Regions from separate parts of the Halomonas sp. DN3 genome, predicted to be linked through region 1. Evidence: predicted binding sites of a transcription regulator. Region 1 holds the regulator's gene; the other holds the start of a gene.

Evidence for each region. Region 1 encodes PhoB, which activates phosphate uptake and scavenging genes when phosphate is short. Its sites were predicted from a motif close to TGTCATANNNNTGTCANA; they were not measured.
Region 2: the regulator PhoB is predicted to act here: its motif matches at 4,052-4,069, upstream of NKF27_RS03600 (DUF6482 family protein).

Annotation. Positions count from the first base shown of each region.
Region 1 is NZ_CP099965.1:4,822,174-4,831,187, reverse strand. It holds gene phoU (phosphate signaling complex protein PhoU) at 1-57, shown strand, start outside; gene cysZ (sulfate transporter CysZ) at 197-925, shown strand; gene NKF27_RS20865 (YnfA family protein) at 1,128-1,463, shown strand; gene phoR (phosphate regulon sensor histidine kinase PhoR) at 1,545-2,873, opposite strand; gene phoB (phosphate regulon transcriptional regulator PhoB) at 2,934-3,623, opposite strand; gene ubiA (4-hydroxybenzoate octaprenyltransferase) at 3,738-4,631, opposite strand; gene NKF27_RS20845 (chorismate lyase) at 4,895-5,533, opposite strand; gene NKF27_RS20840 (FAD-dependent oxidoreductase) at 5,695-6,855, shown strand; gene NKF27_RS20835 (HU family DNA-binding protein) at 7,198-7,473, shown strand; gene NKF27_RS20830 (hypothetical protein) at 7,565-7,921, shown strand; gene recG (ATP-dependent DNA helicase RecG) at 7,967-9,014, opposite strand, start outside.
Region 2 is NZ_CP099965.1:780,759-789,772, reverse strand. It holds gene NKF27_RS03635 (monovalent cation/H+ antiporter subunit D) at 1-462, shown strand, start outside; gene NKF27_RS03630 (Na+/H+ antiporter subunit E) at 459-959, shown strand; gene NKF27_RS03625 (K+/H+ antiporter subunit F) at 953-1,222, shown strand; gene NKF27_RS03620 (Na+/H+ antiporter subunit G) at 1,238-1,621, shown strand; gene hemH (ferrochelatase) at 1,713-2,783, opposite strand; gene NKF27_RS03610 (hypothetical protein) at 2,892-3,050, shown strand; gene NKF27_RS03605 (thiol-disulfide oxidoreductase DCC family protein) at 3,047-3,427, shown strand; gene NKF27_RS03600 (DUF6482 family protein) at 3,570-3,872, opposite strand; gene NKF27_RS03595 (hypothetical protein) at 4,270-4,563, opposite strand; gene dnaB (replicative DNA helicase) at 4,642-6,030, opposite strand; gene rplI (50S ribosomal protein L9) at 6,240-6,686, opposite strand; gene NKF27_RS03580 (hypothetical protein) at 6,703-7,554, opposite strand; gene rpsR (30S ribosomal protein S18) at 7,565-7,792, opposite strand; gene rpsF (30S ribosomal protein S6) at 7,838-8,209, opposite strand; gene rlmB (23S rRNA (guanosine(2251)-2'-O)-methyltransferase RlmB) at 8,374-9,014, opposite strand, start outside.

The sequences.
Region 1 (9,014 bases):
CACATCGACCCTGACGACCTCAACCAGGAACTGCTCGACGACAGCAGCACGTCTTGACCTCGACGCCCTGAGCGGCGTCAATAGGCCGGCCCCGTCAGGGTCGTTGCCTGCACTCTGAGCATCGGGCCATCGTCGAGACGATGGCCCGATGTCGTTGGGGCACTGTCATCTTCAGCCACTGCCAAGGATCGATGTCATGCTGAATGCCCTCGAGGCGGTCCGCCGCGGAACCCGCCTGGTCTATAGCCAGGGCCTGCGTCGTTATGTGTTTCTTCCCATTCTGGTCAACCTGCTGGTCTACGCCGGCATGCTCAGCTACGTGCTCGGTGAGTTCGGTGGCTGGCTCGATAGCTGGATGGCCATGGTGCCGAGCTGGCTGGAATGGCTCGACTGGCTGATCTGGCCGTTGTTCGTGGTCAGCCTCGTGCTGATCGTGTTCTTCAGCTTTACCCTGGTCACCCACCTGATCGCCGCCCCCTTCTACGGCTTCCTGGCGGCCCGGGCCGAGGTCGAGCTGACCGGCCGCGAGCCCATCGATGATCGTGGCTGGCTCAAGACCGGTCTCGACGCCCTGGGCAGGGAGCTGTTGAAGCTGGCCTATATCCTGCCGCGCATGATCGGGCTGTTTATCCTGAGCTGGATTCCGGTGGTCAACCTGATCGCGCCGCTGTTATGGGCGGCCTTCAGCGCCTGGGTCATGGCGATCACCTACCTCGACTACCCGATGGACAACAACAAGGTCAGCTTCGCCGATATGCGCAAGCGCCTGTCGGCGCGCTGGTGGCCGAGTCTCAGCTTCGGTGGCCTGGTGACCTTGATCACCTGGATCCCGCTGGCCAACCTGTTTCTGATCCCCGGAGCCGTGGCCGGTGCGGTGCTGATGTGGGATCAGCACTATCGGCAGTTGCCGGTGGTTCGGCGTTGAGAGGCACTGTCGGCGCTGTTGTTGGTTGTAAGGCGTTGAGCAGCAGTTTGAGCACCGCTATTGGCGCTGTTGTTGGTTGTAAGGCGTTGAGCAGCAGTTTGAGCACTGCTATCGGCGCTGTTGTTGGTTGTAAGGCGTTGAGAAGCACTGTCGGCGCTGTCGATGAACGTACGGCGTCAAAAGGGGATAGCAGGGAGTGGCCATGACGGCGCTGTTGCCAAGTCTTTTGCTCTATATCGCGGCGGCGCTGGCCGAGATCGCCGGTTGCTTTGCGGTGTGGCGCTGGTGGCGAGATGACGCCTCGGCATGGTGGCTGCTGCCCGCGGTGGCGAGTCTGGTGGCCTTCGCCTGGCTGCTCAGTCAGACCGATGCCGACTACGCCGGGCGTGCCTTTGCCGCCTACGGGGGCGTCTACATCGTGGCGTCGCTGGGCTGGCTGTGGTGGGTCGAGCAGCGCCTGCCGGATCGCTGGGACCTGATCGGGGGAGTGCTGTGTCTGGTGGGTGCCGCGGTCATCCTGCTGGGGCCCAGGAGCTGATGGGAGCACGCCCTGTTCGTTCTGGCGGGGCCTAGGCGCTGTCCGAAAAGTCGACGAGCGCAGGCACTTTTCAGACAAGCCCTAGTGCACAGCGCCGGCGCGGCCGAGCGCCACTGGGTCGGCCGCTGCCAGCCGGCTCGAGGGAAAGATGCAGCGGAAGGTTGCGCCCTCGCCGAGTCGGGAGTCGATATCCAGGCGTGCCTCGTGGCGCAGCAGCACATGCTTGACGATGGCAAGCCCCAGGCCGGTACCACCGGTGGCGGTGCTGCGGCCCTTGTCGACCCGGTAGAAGCGTTCGGTAAGGCGTGGCAGGTGCCTCGGATCGATGCCTTCGCCGTCGTCTTCCACCTCGAGGCAGGCGCCTTCGCCGTAGGCACGCCAGCGTAGCGTGATATGGGCGCCGTCACCGGCGTAGCGCACCGCATTGAAGGCCAGGTTGGAGACCGCGCTGTGCATCTCCTTCTCGCTGCCGGTGAGACTGCGCGATTCTTCGACGACGACCTCGATCTGCTGGCGGCCGCCTGACAACGCCTCGGCGTCGCGCTTGACCGCCTGCAGCAGGGTGGTGGGGTCGAGGCGAACGTGATCGCTGCCGCCCTGGTCGTTCTCGAGTCGTGACAGCAGCAGCAGGTCGTTGACCAGATTCTGCATGCGGCGCGTCTGGCTCTGCATCTGGGCGACCCCCTTGCCCAGCCGCTCCGGCAGCATGCCGGCCATGTCGCTGTAGGTCTCCAGGTAGCCGGTGAGCACGGTCAACGGCGTGCGCAGCTCGTGGGAGACGTTGGCGACGAAGTCGCGGCGCATCTGTTCCAGGCGATGCAGACGGGTGATATCGCGGGCCATGACCAGGCGTTCATCGTCACCGTACAGGGTGATCTGGAACTGCAGGATCATGTTCTCGTCGATGGGGGAGGGCAGGCTCAGCGGTTCGCGGTAGTCACGGGCATTGAAGTAGCCGACGAAGCGCGGGTCGCGCAGCAGGTTGGTGATGTGCTGGCCGCGGTCCAGCGCCGGCTTCAGGCCGAGCATGCGCTCGGCAGAGCTGTTCCACCACTCCAGGTCGCCGTGGCGATCGAGCATCACCACGCTGTCGCGCATCGCCTCGGACGATTCCTGGATACGCTGCAGGGTCGAGCGCAGGCGGCGCTGGGTGATCCGCTGGCCTTTCTGGTAGCGATAGAGGCGATCGAACAGCTCGCCCCACAGGCCACTGGCGGTGGGAGGTTCCTGCTGGGGGCGGTGGGTCAGCCAGTCGTGCATCGCGTGCAGGTTGCGCAGGTGATAGCTGAGCCCAAGCGCCAGGCCCAGGCCGATGCCTACGCTGGACAGCGAGAAGGGCCAGCCCAGCAAGGCGCCGAGACCCACCAGCACGGCCAGGCGCCAGACTTCTCGTCTCCACAGACGACCCACGTCAGTTCTCGGCTCCGTTCACCTCATCCCTCCTGGTGCTGCGTTGCGTCGATGGCTCGCTCAGACCTTGGCCGAAAAGCGATAACCGGTACCGCGTACGGTCTGGATCAGTTGCTGATGGGGTTCCCCCAGGGCCTTGCGCAGGCGGCGGATATGCACGTCGACGGTACGTTCTTCCACGTAGACGTTGCCACCCCAGACCTGATCGAGCAACTGGCCACGGGTGTAGGCGCGCTCCTGGTGGGTCATGAAGAACTGCAGCAGGCGATATTCGGTGGGGCCCATGTCCAGTGACTTGCCGTCGACGCTGACGCGATGGCTGACCGGGTCGAGCTTGAGGCCTTCCACCTCCACCGGGTCCTCGACGCCCCGCGGAGTGGCGCGGCGCAGCACTGCCTTGAGTCTGGCCACCAGTTCTCGCGGCGAGAATGGCTTGGTGATGTAGTCGTCCGCGCCGGCTTCGAGGCCCTGGATCTTGTTGTCCTCCTCACCTTTGGCGGTGAGCAGGATGATCGGCAGCTCTGCGGTGGTTTCCTCGCGCTTGAGCCGGCGGGCCAGTTCGATGCCGCTGGTGCCCGGCATCATCCAGTCCAGCAGCAGCAGGTCTGGCTGGTCATCGACGATGATGGCGTGGGCGGCCTGAGCATTGTCCGCCTCGAGCACCCGGTAGTCGGCCATTTCCAGCGCCACCGCGATCATTTCGCGGATCGGGGCTTCGTCATCGACGATCAGTACGGTCTTGGCGGTCATCCCGGGAGCCTCTTGGTCAGGGTCTTACACTCGACGGTGACAAATGACACCACGTCAATGTGACAATTAGATGACATTGTATCCATTGTCGAGCGACCGAGACGGGCATTTCCCTCACCCGAGGGAGGGATAGAGGCTCAGTCCGAGTCCGGCGAACAGCAATAGGCCCGACCAGTGGTTGTTGAGAAAGGCCTGGAAGCAACGGTCGCGGTCACGGCTCTTGATCAGCCGCTGCTGGTGGACAAAGGTCGCGCCCATGGCCAGCCAGCCGAGCCAGAAGAAGCCGCCCAGCGCCAGCAGGCTGCCGGCCCAGGCCAGCAGCCCCAGGGTAGCCAGCTGCAATAGCGCAATGATGCGGGTATCCCAGCGACCGAACAGTACCGCGGTGGACTTGATGCCGATCTTGAGGTCGTCGTCGCGGTCGACCATGGCGTATTCGGTGTCGTAGGCCACCGTCCACAGCACGTTGGCGGTAAACAGCAGCCAGGCGACCATCGGGACTTCGCCGAGCACCGCGCCGAAGGCCATCGGAATGGCCCAGGAGAAGGCCGCGCCCAGCACTACCTGGGGGAAGTGGGTGTAGCGCTTCATGAAGGGATAGCTGGCGGCCAGCACCGCTCCGATCAACGACAGCCACACGGTAAAGCCGTTGGTCAGCCAGACCAGCGCGAAGGCCGATCCCAGCAGACACACGAACAGCACCTTGGCCTCCCGCTCACTGATGCGGCCGGTAGCCAGCGGTCGGTTCCTGGTGCGTTTGACGTGGCCATCGAAGTGGCGATCGGCGTAGTCGTTGACCACGCAGCCCGCCGCTCGCATCAGGTAGACGCCGGCGACGAAGATCAGCAGGGTGTCACGGGCCGGAATGCCCTCGGAGGCCACCCACAGCGCCCACAGGGTCGGCCACATCAACAGCCAGGTACCGATGGGGCGATCCAGACGCATCAGCGCCAGAAAGTCGGGAATTCGGTTCAGGTATCCAGGGGGACGCAGCAGCGAACGATCCATCGGTCTCTCTCATGCTCTGGCGCAGGTCAGGCGAAAATAAGGCGTAAGTCGGGCAACAGACGCTCCTCGGAGAAACATCGCCGAGAAGCCTTGGCGCAGCCTAGCGCGAGCCGACGGCCATGACCAGCAAGGCGAGCCCAGCCAGGCTCGACCGGCACGACAAGACCAGCAGGCCATCATCATCCGTACAGGGCTTCGGCGGGCTACCGTCAGCCCACGCCATGGTTGGCGCCTCGGTGTCCGAAGCGGGCGACAACAGGGAGTCAGCCGGTGGCAGAGGCCGGCAGCGACAACGCCCGGCCCATGGCCGGCATAAAGCTCTCCTGCACCAGCAGCACCCAGCCGCTGTGACGAAATACCGAGCGGCGTTGCCACAGCCCGGTATAGCCGTGGATCGGCCGCGTGATGTGGCTGATCTGAATGGCGCTGCGCTCGAGATCGGGCTGGCGAAACAGCCAGCTGCCGAGAGAGGTCTCGCCGAGGCCTTCGAAGGGAGCGTCGTGACGCTCGACGATCGGTGCCACGCTGCGCGCCACCACCCAGGGCTCCTCGTTCACGCACAGGGCGACCTCGCGCAGCCAGGCCTGCTCGTCGCTGGCCAGGCCCAGCACGCGAGCCTCGTCAGGCCACGGCAGGCCCTTGGCCTCCGCCAGCAGGCGTACGCGAAAGTGCCCGGCGCCTGCCGCCTCGATCAGGCGTTCGGTCAGGGAGTCCCGCGAGGCCAGCCAGGCGTGCCAGCCAGCGGGCACCGCGATGCCACCGGAGGCCAGCGACACCCAGCCGGGGTCGACGATATCGGCCGCTTCGGCATTCGGCGAAGAGGCTGTGGCTGGCGCGGGATTACCCGGTTCGGACCCCGAGCGCTCGATCTGGGAGCGGAATGTGGAAGGAAGCTGTGTCATGCGGCCTCGGCAGGGCTGTCGTCAGCGGAGGGCGGTGCTCCGGTCGGTCGGCGCATAGTGTACCATGTGGCCCAGCACTCACCCGCTGGTGTGGCCCCGTGCGGGCCGGCCCAGCTTCAACAGCGACCGCCCGGCGGTCGTCGGCAGAGTCGAAGGAAGCGATGCAAGGACCCTTGACCATCATCGGTACCGGCATGGCGGGCATAGGCCTTGCACGCCAGGTGCGGGCGCTGGACGCCCACCGACCGATCACCCTGATCAGCGCCGACTCAGGCGATGACTATTCCAAACCGCTGCTGTCCACCGGCTTCGCCAAGGGCCTGGCGGCGGACCGGCTGGCCGCGCGCTCGGCGCTGGAACTGGCCGACCAACTGGGCGCGGTGGTACGTCCCCACACCAGGGTCGATGCCATCGATCTGGCGTCGCGCACCCTGAGCCTGGGCCAGGAACGCCTGCCCTGGTCGGATCTGGTGATGGCCACCGGTGCCAGCCCCGTGGCGCCCTTCGAGATTCCCGATGCCCTGGGCGGACGGGTGTTCTCGATCAATGATCTCGACGACTATCGGCGTTTTTCGGCGGGCCTCGAGGCGCTGGGGCGCCCGGCTCGGGTGGCCATCGTCGGCCTCGGACTGGTCGGCTGTGAATTTGCCAACGATCTGCACGCCGGTGGTCATCGCGTCTGCCTGGTCGGCCCTGAACCCTCGTTGTTGCCCAGATTGCTGCCCCGGCGACTGGGTCAGACCCTGAGCCAGGCCTTCATCGAGGCCGGCATCGACGTCATCCATGGCCGTCTGGTGAGCAGGCTCGAAGGTGCCGGTGGTGACATCGGCGTGCACCTCGACGACGGCCATGAGCTGGAGGCGGATATGGTGCTGGTGGCTACCGGTCTGAAGCCGCGCTCTCGGCTGGCGCGAGAGGCCGGTATCGCGACAGATGGTGGGGCTATCGTCGTTGATCGTTACCTGAAAAGCTCCGATCCTCGTGTGCATGCGCTGGGTGATGTGGCCTCGGTGGACGGTGTCAATGCCATGTACGTGCAGCCGCTGCAGGCTTCGGCCAAGGCGCTGGCTGCGACCCTGTGCGGTCGTCCCACCCAGGTGCGTTACGGGCCCTGGCCGGTGCTGGTCAAGACGCCGCTGCTGCCGGTGGTGGCGCTGCCGCCGATGACCGACAAGGTGCATTGGCGAATCGAGGCCGACGGCGAGGATATCAGCGCCCTGGCCGAGGATGACGAAGGGCGTCTGCAGGGCTTTGCGTTGACGGGAAAATGCGTTCGTCGGAAAGTCGAACTGGCGCGGGCGGCACCGCCGTTGCTAGGCTAGGTTCGTCAACGGCGCGGGTTGTACGCGATACAGCCGTCGTTGAAGGTGCCACCGAGGCAGGGTAATTCTATCGGGGACGACCGCCACGACGTGTGGCTGGCCGGTGTCGTATCGCCGGTTTCGTATCGATGGAAGAGGCAAGGTCCCGTCGGCGGTGGCTCTCGCTAGTCGAAAGACAGTCAGGAAGCGCTGAGCGCACCGTGATGTCCATCGTCGTGGACAACGACCCTGTTGTCACGGCGCAGGGCCGGGGACTGCCCGTGTGGACACTCGGACAGTGTTTCCATAACAATGATGCCGGTGTCACGGCACCGGAGTATCAAGCCAAACCAGGAGGGCTGTATGCGCAAGCCAGAACTCGCCGCGGCGATTGCCGAGCGTGCCGATCTATCCAAGGACAAGGCCAGCCAGGTGTTGAACGTCATCCTCGACGAAATCACCGGTAGCGTGTCTTCCGGCCAGGACGTGTCGTTGATCGGCTTCGGCACCTTCACCGTGCGCGAGCGTGCCGCCCGCACCGGCAAGAACCCTCAGACGGGCCAGCCGCTGAAGATTCCCGCCAGCAAGACAGTCGCCTTCAAGCCCGGCAAGGGGCTCAAGGACGCAGTCGCCCGCTGAGGTGACGACTACCACCGCCTGTCCTCCAGGCGGTGGATCGATATCGCGGCCCGGTAGCGGGCCGCGCCTACCCGTCGACCGGTGAGGCAACATGACCCTGAGACTGATGCTTTGGCTGCTGGGCGTCATGCTCAAGCGGGCCTTCAAGCGCAAGGCGCGATTCCGCGAACGTCTGCAAGACCGGGGTGGGCTCGACTGGGGCATCGCCACCGAAGATCTGTCCATCGCGCGCCACTATCGCATGCGTCCCACGGGGATCGAGAGTCAGCGCGGACTGCCGGTGGATCTCGATCTGGAACTACGCTTCCAGGACAGTCAGACCGCGATCAAGGTACTCCGGCGCCCCTCCCAGCGCACCTTCCTCGATGCCATGATGGCCGGCCAGCTTCGACTGGTGGGCGACGCCCAGGATCTTGATCGGCTGCAGCGCCTGCTCAAGCACCTGTGAGGCACACCTGATTCATACCCGGCCCACGCCTGGCCCACACCCGGTTCACACCTGGCCATAGCGGCCGGCTTCCTCGCCCAGCCAGCGCCTGATCAGTGGCCTGCTGGCCTCTGCTGCCTGCTCGAGCAGGGCATCGGCCAGTGGAGTGATGCGCGGCAACAGGTCGGCATCGCGCTCCAAGTCGGCGATCTTCATCTGGGCCAGCCCCGTCTGGCGGGTGCCCAGAACCTCTCCGGGGCCGCGAATCTCGAGGTCGCGCTCGGCGATGCGGAAGCCGTCGGTGGTCTCGCGCATGACCGCCAGGCGCTGCTTGGAAGACTCCGACAGCGGCGGATGGTAGAGCAGCACGCAGTAGCTCTCGGTACTGCCGCGCCCCACCCGGCCACGTAGCTGATGCAGCTGCGACAGCCCCAGGCGTTCGGGGTTCTCGATGATCATCAAACTGGCGTTGGGCACGTCGACACCGACCTCGATGACCGTGGTGGCGACCAGCAGGTCCAGCTCACCGCTCTTGAAGGCGGCCATCGTCTCGGCCTTCTCGGCTGCCTTCATGCGCCCGTGGACCAGGCCGACGGCCAGGCCCGGCAGAGCCTCGGTCAGCTCCTCGTGGGTCACCTCGGCGGCCTGGCAGGTCATCGCCTCGGACTCCTCGATCAGGGTGCAGACCCAGTAGGCCTGGCGGCCCTCGTCGCAGGCCGAGCGGATGCGCTGAATCACCTCGGGCCGACGTTCGTCCGGCACCACCGCGGTGGTCACCGGGGTACGCCCGGGGGGCAGCTCATCGATGACCGAGACGTCCAGATCAGCGTAGGCGCTCATCGCCAGGGTGCGCGGGATCGGGGTGGCGGTCATCACCAGCTGGTGGGGCGTCAGCCCGCCCTGTTCGCCCTTCTCGCGTAGCGCCAGACGCTGATGCACGCCAAAACGGTGCTGTTCGTCGATGATCGCCAGACCCAGGCGAGAAAACACCACATCATCCTGGAAGATGGCGTGGGTGCCGACGATCATGCGCGCTCGACCGTCGGCGATGGCGGCCTTGGTGTCCAGGCGCGCCTTGCCCTTGAGCTTGCCCGACAGCCAGGCCACGTCGATG
Region 2 (9,014 bases), 850 kb from region 1:
GACATGATCGGCGTCCAGCGTGGCAAGGCCGGTACCCGCCTGGTGCGCGGCCGGATACCGCGCAACGCCACGGCGCTGGGCCTGATGTTCCTGATCGGGTCCATGGCGGTGGCGGGCCTGCCTCCGCTGTCCGGGGCGCTGGGCAAGGTCATGCTGATGAACGCCGGCGACAGCGCCCAACGTCTCTGGTTCTGGCCTCTGCTGCTGGCCACCGGCCTGTGCGCCATCGTGGCGCTGTCGCGGGCAGGGTCCACCCTGTTCTGGCGTAGCCAGGCCAGCGATGACGGCGATTCGCTGTCCCCCTGGCAGTGGGCGGGCACCGGCTGGCTGCTGGCATCGTCGCCGTTGCTGGTGATCCTGGCCGGCCCCCTGGCCGGCTACACCGAGGCCACGGCAGAACAGTTGAGCGACCCGCAACCGATGATTCAGGCCGTTCTGATCGATCAGGGAGACGCCCAATGAACCGACGCACTCGCTCACTACTGCCGACACCGCTGCTCAGCCTGCTGCTGCTGGTCGTGTGGCTGTTGCTGGTCAACACGGTCTCGGTCGGTCACCTGCTGCTTGGCGGCTTTCTGGCCGTGCTCATCCCCTGGCTGACCTACCCCTTCTGGGACATGCAGCCCGGTGTAAAGAAGCCCTGGAAACTGCTGCGCTTCTTCTTCCGGGTGATCGGTGACATCGTGGTGGCCAACATGCAGGTGGCCTGGATCATCATCAATCCCTGGCGCCGCACTCGGCCCCACTTCGTCGAGTATCCGCTGATGCTCGAGGAGCGATTCACCATCACCCTGCTGGCCAGCACCATCACCCTGACCCCAGGGACGGTGTCGGCCAACCTGCGCATGGACGGCAAGACGCTGCTGATCCACGCTCTGGACGTGCGTGACGAACAGACCCTGATCCGCACCATCCGCGAACGCTACGAGCAGCCGCTGAAGGAGATCTTCGAATGCTAGACACCGCCTTGACCATCAGTTTGGCGCTGGTCTGCCTGGCGCTGCTGCTGAACCTGTTTCGCCTGACCGTGGGCCCGGACATGCCCGACAGGATACTGGCGCTAGATACCATGTACGTGAACTCCATCGCCCTGATCATCCTGATGGGAGTGTGGCTCAACTCCAAGACCTACTTCGAAGCCGCGCTGCTGATCGCGCTGCTCGGCTTCATCAGCACCATTGCCGTCTGCAAGTATCTGCTGCGCGGCGATATCATCGAGTAACTTCGGGAGAATTCCATGTTCTACGTCATTCTCGAGGGGCTGATCTCGGTGCTGCTGATCGCCGGCGGGCTGTTTGCCTTCATCGGCTCGCTGGGCATGGCCCACCTGCGGGACTTCTACATGCGTCTGCACGGCCCGACCAAGGCCACCACCCTGGGCATGGGCTGCATCCTGTCCGGCTCCATGGTGTACTTCAGCGCCACCCAGGAAGGCACCCACCTGCAGGAGATGCTGATCACCCTGTTCCTGTTCATCACCGCCCCGGTAAGCGCCCACATGCTGGCCAAGACAGGCCTGCACCAGCGCCTCAAGTATCTGGACAAGACCCGCGGCAAGCCGCTCGAATTCCGTGAGGAAGAGGTTGGGGATAAGCCGGTGCCCCACCCCGACCGAGACTAAAAGCCTAGCTTCACGCAAGCCAGACACGAAACGGGCAGCCCATGGGCTGCCCGTTTCGTGTCTGCCTATCGTGGCGCGGAAGGCCGAGCGATCAGATCCAGCCGCCCAGTTCGCGCTTGACGATATTGGCCAGCACCGCGATATGGTCGTCGCGATCGTTGAGACACGGAATGTAGATGAAGTGCTCGCCGCCGGCCTCCATGAAGGCGTCGCGGATCTCTTCCTCGATCTCTTCCAGGGTCTCCACGCAGTCGGCGCTGAAGGCGGGGGACAGTACGGCGATACTCTTGTGACCCTGACGCGCCAGCTCCGCCACCTTGTCGACGGTGGCGGGGCCCACCCATTCTTCAGGCCCGAACTTGGACTGGAAGGCGGTGACCACTTCGTCCTCGGCGTGCCCCAGCCGTTCGCGCAGCAGCCGCGTGGTCTTCCTGCACTGACAGTAGTAGGGGTCGCCTTCCTCCAGAAAGCGCTTGGGTACGCCGTGATAGGACGCCACCACCACCGAAGGCTGGTGCGTCTCGTTCTCCAGGCGTTCGCTGACCGAGGCGGCCAGGGCCTCGATGTAGCCCGGCTCGTCGAAGTAGGCCGGCACCGTTCGCACCGATGGCTGCCACTTGCGCTTCATCAGCTGACGGAAGAACTGATCGCAGGCGGTGGCGGTGGTGGGCGAGCCGTACTGGGGATACAGCGGGAAGAACAGGATACGCCGACATCCCTTCTCCTCCAGCTCCTTGAGCGCCTTGTCGGTGGAAGGATTGCCGTAGCGCATGCCGAAGCTGACCTCGATCGAGTCCCCCAGCTCAGCGCGCAGCCGCGTCGACAGCTTCTCGCTCTGGCTTCTGGTGATGGTCAGCAATGGACTCTCGTCCTTGTCGGTGTTCCAGATGCTGCGATAGGCCGCCCCGGAGGCAAATGGCCGGCGACTCAGGATGATCAACTGCAGCAGCGGCTGCCAGAGCCAGCGCGGATAGTCGACCACCCGCTGGTCCGACAGAAATTCGCTGAGATAGCGGCGCATGGACCAGTAGTCGGTATCGTCCGGCGTACCCAGGTTGGCGACCAGCACACCAATCTTTTCATGTGCGACGGCAGGATGGTCGACCGGCGCCTGCTCCGGGCGATGGGCCTCCACCACTGAGGGGGGAACGGACTGATCCATGAAGGTGACTTCCTCTTGGTAGCGAATGCACAAAGCCTATCACCGGTGGGTATCAGGCTCGAATGAAGTGTTACTATGAAGAAGATTTGTACAATCTTTGGTTAACCCATGTCCAGATCCTTGATCCTGATCACCGGCGACCCGTTGAGCCTGGACCTCGGACTCTTGCAGACCGCTGGCGACAACGACGTCGTCGCGCTGTGCGAACCGAGCTACGGTCTGGGTTCGCACCGCGATGGCTATCGCCCTCAGGGAGCATCTACATGAGCCCATTCGAGTCACTCGCCACACCGCTTGCGCTGTTTCATGACGGCCAGTGCCCGCTATGCCGCAAGGAGATCGCCTGGCTGAGGCGGCATCCACGCAGTCAGCTGATCCGCTTTATCGATATCCGCGAGGACGATTTTTCCGCCGAGGCCTGGGGCCAGCGCTTCGATGACATGCTGGGCAAGCTGCACCTGCGCGACGCCACGGGTCACTGGTTCATCGGCATGGACGCCAGTCGTGCGCTCTATGCAACGCTGGGTCATCGCCGCTGGGTTCGGCTAAGCAGCGTGCCCGGAGTGCGTGGATTGCTGAACATTGGCTATCTAGGCTTCGCCAGACTGCGACCCTGGCTAACAGGGCATCAAAGGAAGCGATAAGGCAGGTCGACACCACCACGGGCCCTGGCAGCTTGCGCCAGGGACTTGTTCGGTGTGCGTGAATACTTCAGCGGTGAGGCAGGGACGGCGAAACTGCCGTCATGAAAGGTTCCAGCACCAGGACGGCGTGGAACGGCATTACTCAAAACACCAGGGGCATACGCGAGGCCAGCGGCTCTGCATAGTGGGCCTCGCGACCGATCACCTCGTCGTGGGCCACGTGCTGGACCAGATAGGCGCGGTGGATACCAGCACGCTTGAGTTCCAGGTAGACGTCATCCAGCGAGCGGAACAGTACCGGCTTGCCGCGGCGGCAGAGCATCTTGCGGGCACCTTCCACGTCTTCCAGTTCGACCTGGTAGAAGCGGCTGCCGGCATGGCCGATCACGCGAATCTCGAAGTTGTCGTGGCGGCCGACGAAGGCCTTGAGATCATTAATTTCCATCGTATCTTTCGCCTCTTTTCATCCTGTCGCGACGGGGTTCCTGTGACCTCCGCCTTCCTTATGTGACGACACAGCAGCGACGAGCGCGCCGACGTTATCTCGGCAGTTCATGTCGCTCGTTCGACCATCCCTGTGCCGCGCATGTGACTCTCTGATCATGGCACAGCCTGGGCCCTGAGGGTGACATTCCCGTGACGGTGTGAAGAATTTCTCGGACCTGGATACATATCGGCCGTTTCGCGCGCGCAACGGGTTAAACGACCGCGGTGCTCGCGGCGCGGGGAAGAGCATCTTCAGGGGCAGACGGCGCCTGCGTAGGGGGGAATAGAGAGCTTGAAGGAGACAAAACGAAGGCCCGCGACACGAATGCTCGCGGGCGACGGATCCGGCGGTGAGACTACTGGTAGTCGGAGGGATCGATGGCCTTGCCCAGGGAGTTGCGGTCGACCCAGTTTCCGGCCTTTGTTTCCTTGTAGCGAAACACCACCTTGTCACCGATCTGCACCGGCAGCTCGGAGTCTTCTGTCTGGTAGCTGTAGTCAACGCCGTCCACTACCAGGTGATAGCGATACAGATCGGGCATGCCGAGCCATTCCTTGAACGGGCCTTCCCGCTCCACCGAGGTCAATTCGCCACGGGCTTCCAGCTTGGGCGCGCGACGGCGATTGCCGCGTCGAAATCCGCCTGCCATGTCAGGTCTCCTTCACTGTGTCTGTCGAAATCGCAAGGGGCGGCATTATACGAGCCCGTCGGTCAGGCTCAAGCACGTTTATTCGCCGAAGGTATCACCGTAGCTGTCCGGCGCCAGATCCTCGAAGCGGGTGTACTTACCGATAAAGGCCATATGCACCGTCCCGATGGGACCATTACGTTGCTTGCCGATGATGAATTCGGCGAGCCCCTTGTTGTCGGGATTATCCGGATTGTAGACCTCATCACGATAGACGAAACCGATCAGGTCGGCGTCCTGCTCGATGGCCCCGGATTCACGCAGGTCCGACATCACCGGACGTTTGTTGGGGCGCTGCTCCAGCGAGCGGTTGAGCTGCGACAGCGCAATCACCGGGCAGCCGAACTCCTTGGCAAGCCCCTTGAGCGAGCGCGAGATCTCCGAAATCTCGCCGGTACGGTTGTCACCGAACCCCGGCACCTGCATCAACTGAAGGTAGTCGATCATGATCATCGCCAGGTTGCCGTGCTCGCGCACCACGCGACGCACCCGTGAGCGCATCTCGTTGGGCGACAGCGCAGCGGTGTCATCGATGAACAGTTGCTTGTCCTTGAGCAGGTTGACCGCCGAGGTCAACCTCGGCCAGTCCTCGTCCTCGAGCTGACCGGAGCGCACTCGGGTCTGGTCGATACGCCCGAGTGACGACAGCATGCGCAGCATGATCGAGTCCGCCGGCATCTCCATGGAGAACACCATCACCGGCTTGTCGCTGGACACCACCGCGTGCTCCACCAGGTTCATGGCGAAGGTGGTCTTGCCCATGGACGGGCGGCCGGCGACGATCACCAGGTCGGAGGGCTGCAGCCCGGAGGTCATGTCATCGAGATCGCGAAAGCCGGTCGACAGGCCGGTCATCTCGCCTTTCATGTTGAACAGCTCGTCGATGCGATCGACGGCCTTGGTCAGCAGCTCGCTCATGCCGATGGGGCCGCCGGCCTTGGGGCGGTCCTCGCTGATCTGGAACACCAGCCGCTCGGCCTCGTTGACCAGCTCATCGGCAGGACGCCCATTGGGGCTGAAGGCGCCGTCGGCGATCTGGTTGGCCGCCTGGATCAGCTTTCTCAGGGTGGCGCGTTCGCGCACGATGTCGCCATAGGCGCGGATATTGCTGGCCGAGGGAGTGTTGCGGGCCAGCTCCGCCAGGTAGGCGAGCCCGCCCACGGTGTCGAGCTGGTCGCGCCCCTCCAGGGCCTCGGACAGGGTCACCACGTCCAGCGGACGGCTCGACTCGGCCAGCGCCACCATGGCGTTGAACACCAGGCGATGCTCGTAGCGATAGAAGTCGTCGGCCACCAGCCGGTCGGCGATATTGTCCCAGGCCTGATTGTCGAGCATCAGGCCACCCAGCACCGACTGCTCGGCCTCCACCGAGTGCGGCGGAACCTTCAGCGCCGCGGCTTCACGATCGATGGTCTGGACGTCACTCATGCGCTTGTCTCTTCGCTGTTGTTCACGGCGCCATGCCACTGGATCCAGGCTGTGTCCGAAAAGTCGACGAGCGCAGCCACTCTCCAGACAAGCCTTAGTCTACCCGAAGCCGGGTCCGTCGCACGATCACCCGTGCGGGCGATCGCGAGCCACAAAAAAGGGCGCGGGATGTGACTCCCGCGCCCTTGCCACTGCCGTGGGAGACGACCTTACTCGGCCACCACCACCACGCGCACGGTGGCGTCGACGTCGGCATGCAGGTGCAGCACGATGTCGTATTCGCCGGTCTGGCGGATCGGGCCTTCCGGCATGCGGACTTCGCTCTTGGCGACGTCGATACCGGCGCTGGAGATCGCCTCGGCCAGGTCACGCGGACCGATGGAACCGAACAGCTTGCCTTCGTCGCCAGACTTGGCGACCAGAGACAGCTCGATGTCGTTGAGCTGCTCGGCGCGAGCTTCGGCTTCGGCCTTGCGCTCGGCGGCCTGAGCTTCGAGCTCGGCACGCTGGGCTTCAAAGGCAGCGATGTTGTCCTTGGTGGCCGGCACGGCGAGACCGTAGGGCACCAGGTAGTTGCGGCCGTAACCAGGCTTGACGGTGACCTTGTCACCGAGACCGCCCAGCTTGCCAATGTTGTCGAGCAGAATGACTTCCATCTCGTAAACCTCTATGTCAGTTGCTGTGACCCAGACGCCCGCGGAAGTCCGCGAAGGTATCGATCAGGGCCACAACCAGCACGATGAGAATCATGGGCCAGGTGGTGATCAGCAGCAGATAGAACGCGACCAGCCACAACCCGTTCATTCCCTTACGTCCAACTACACCATGTGTCAGGCCGATGCCTGCCATCAGCAGCGGAATCCAGGCCAGCATGCCGATCCCGGGGAGCCCCAGCAGGGTGCCGGCGATCACCAGCACCACCAACAGGATCAGCTCCCTCGGGGTGAGCCGCAGGGCGTGGAACTCTTCCCGGAAACCTCCCGGGTTGTAGAGCCCCGCCTGCCAGCTGCGTGCCAGGGCCAGACAGGCCACCGCAGCGAGCATCACCACCAGACCGGTGACACCGCTGATGACCAGTTCGGCCAGCCGACTGGCGTCGAGTCCCTGGGCAGCCAGCTCGTCGAGCATGGCGGCCACCTCGGAGGAACTCTGGCGCAGCTGCTCCAGCATCAGGGCGGTGTCCGCCTTGGGCAGGAACACCCCCAGCTGGATCATCGCGGCGCCGGCCAGCGACCCCAGGATCAGTGCCTCGCCCCAGCGCATGCGGGAGCGCAGCACGATGGCCATCAACAACGCCAGCAGGGTGGTCGCCAGAGGGATCGGATCCCCCTGCGTCCACCACCAGCCAGCCGGCACTGCTGCTGCTGCGATCACCGGCATCGCCGGTGCCATGCCCTTGCGCAAGGTCACCAGAGCGGCAATCGCCGCCCCGAACCAGAACAGCCAGGGCACCGCAGATGCCACCAGAGCGACCAGCGCCGCCTGGGGCATGCCTTTCATCGACCATCGGGCGACAGGCAGCATCGGCGACGACTTACTGGTGGCTGTCGGTGTAAGGCAGCAGGGCCAGGTAGCGTGCGCGCTTGATCGCGGTGGACAGCTGGCGCTGGTAACGGGCCTTGGTACCGGTGATGCGGCTGGGAACGATCTTGCCGGTCTCGGTGATGTAGGCCTTGAGCGTGTCCAGATCCTTGTAGTCGATCTGCTTCACGCCTTCAGCGGTGAAACGGCAAAACTTGCGGCGACGGAAAAAGCGTGCCATGGAAAGACTCCTTATACGTGCGTTGCAGAGCTAGTGATGCGCGGCTCAGGCGGATTCAGCGGTGCGCGGCTTTTCTTCGCGACGGGCACGCTTCTCTTCCACCGGCTTCATCATCGGAGACGCTTCGGTGATGGCTTCCTTGCAGCGCACCACCAGGCTGCGAATGATGGCGTCGTTGAAACGGAAGATGTTCTCGATTTCCTCGAGGGTCTCGCCGCTGCACTCGACGTTCATCAGCACGTAGTGAGCCTTGTGGATCTTGTTGATCGGGTAGGCCAGGTGACGGCGGCCCCAATCCTCGAGACGGTGAACAGTACCGGCGTTCTCGGTGACGATGCTGGTGTAGCGCTCGACCATGGCCGGAACCTGCTCACTCTGGTCCGGGTGGACCATGAAGACGATCTCGTAGTGACGCATGGATTCTCCTTTCGGTTTGGCAGCTTCCGCAGGGGCCTGAGTAGTCTCGGCGCCGGGGGAAGCAAGGAGTGAATAACAATTAGCCTGTCCCGCGCAGAACGCACGGGCGCCCAGATTCTACGGAGTTGTGATCAGGGTTGCAAGCCGATGCTGGGGCGACACCGTCATGCGCGGGCCTTGAGTTCGCGCTGACGCACCACCTCGAACAGACAGACACCGGTGGCCACCGACACATTGAGACTCGAGACGGTGCCCGCCATGGGCAACTTGACCAGGGTGTCGCAGGCCTCCCGGGTCAACCGACGCATGCCCTTGCCCTCGGCCCCCATCACCAGCGCCATGGGCCCGGTGAAATCGGCAGCGAAGACGCTGGCATCGGCCTCGCCGGCGGTACCGGTGATCCACACCCCTTCTTCCTTCAGTCGCGCCATGGCGCGGGCCAGGTTGGTCACCTGATAGACCGGCACGCTCTCGGCGGCACCGCAGGCCACCTTGCGCACGGTGGCGTTGAGCGGTGCCGACTTGTCCTTGGGCACGATCACGCCATGCACCCCGGCGGCGTCGGCACTGCGTAGACAGGCGCCGAAGTTGTGAACGTCGGTGACACCATCGAGGATCAGCAACAGCGGCGGCGTCTCCAGTGGCCAGGCCTTGAGCTTGTGCCACAGGGACTCCTCGCCCTCCGGCGCCAGTGGCGGACAGAACGCCACGATACCCTGATGGGAGGCACCCTGGGAAAGGCCGTCGAGTTCTTCACGGGGCACGCTCCTGAGCCTGGCGCCGCGACTGCGCGCGGTATCGACCA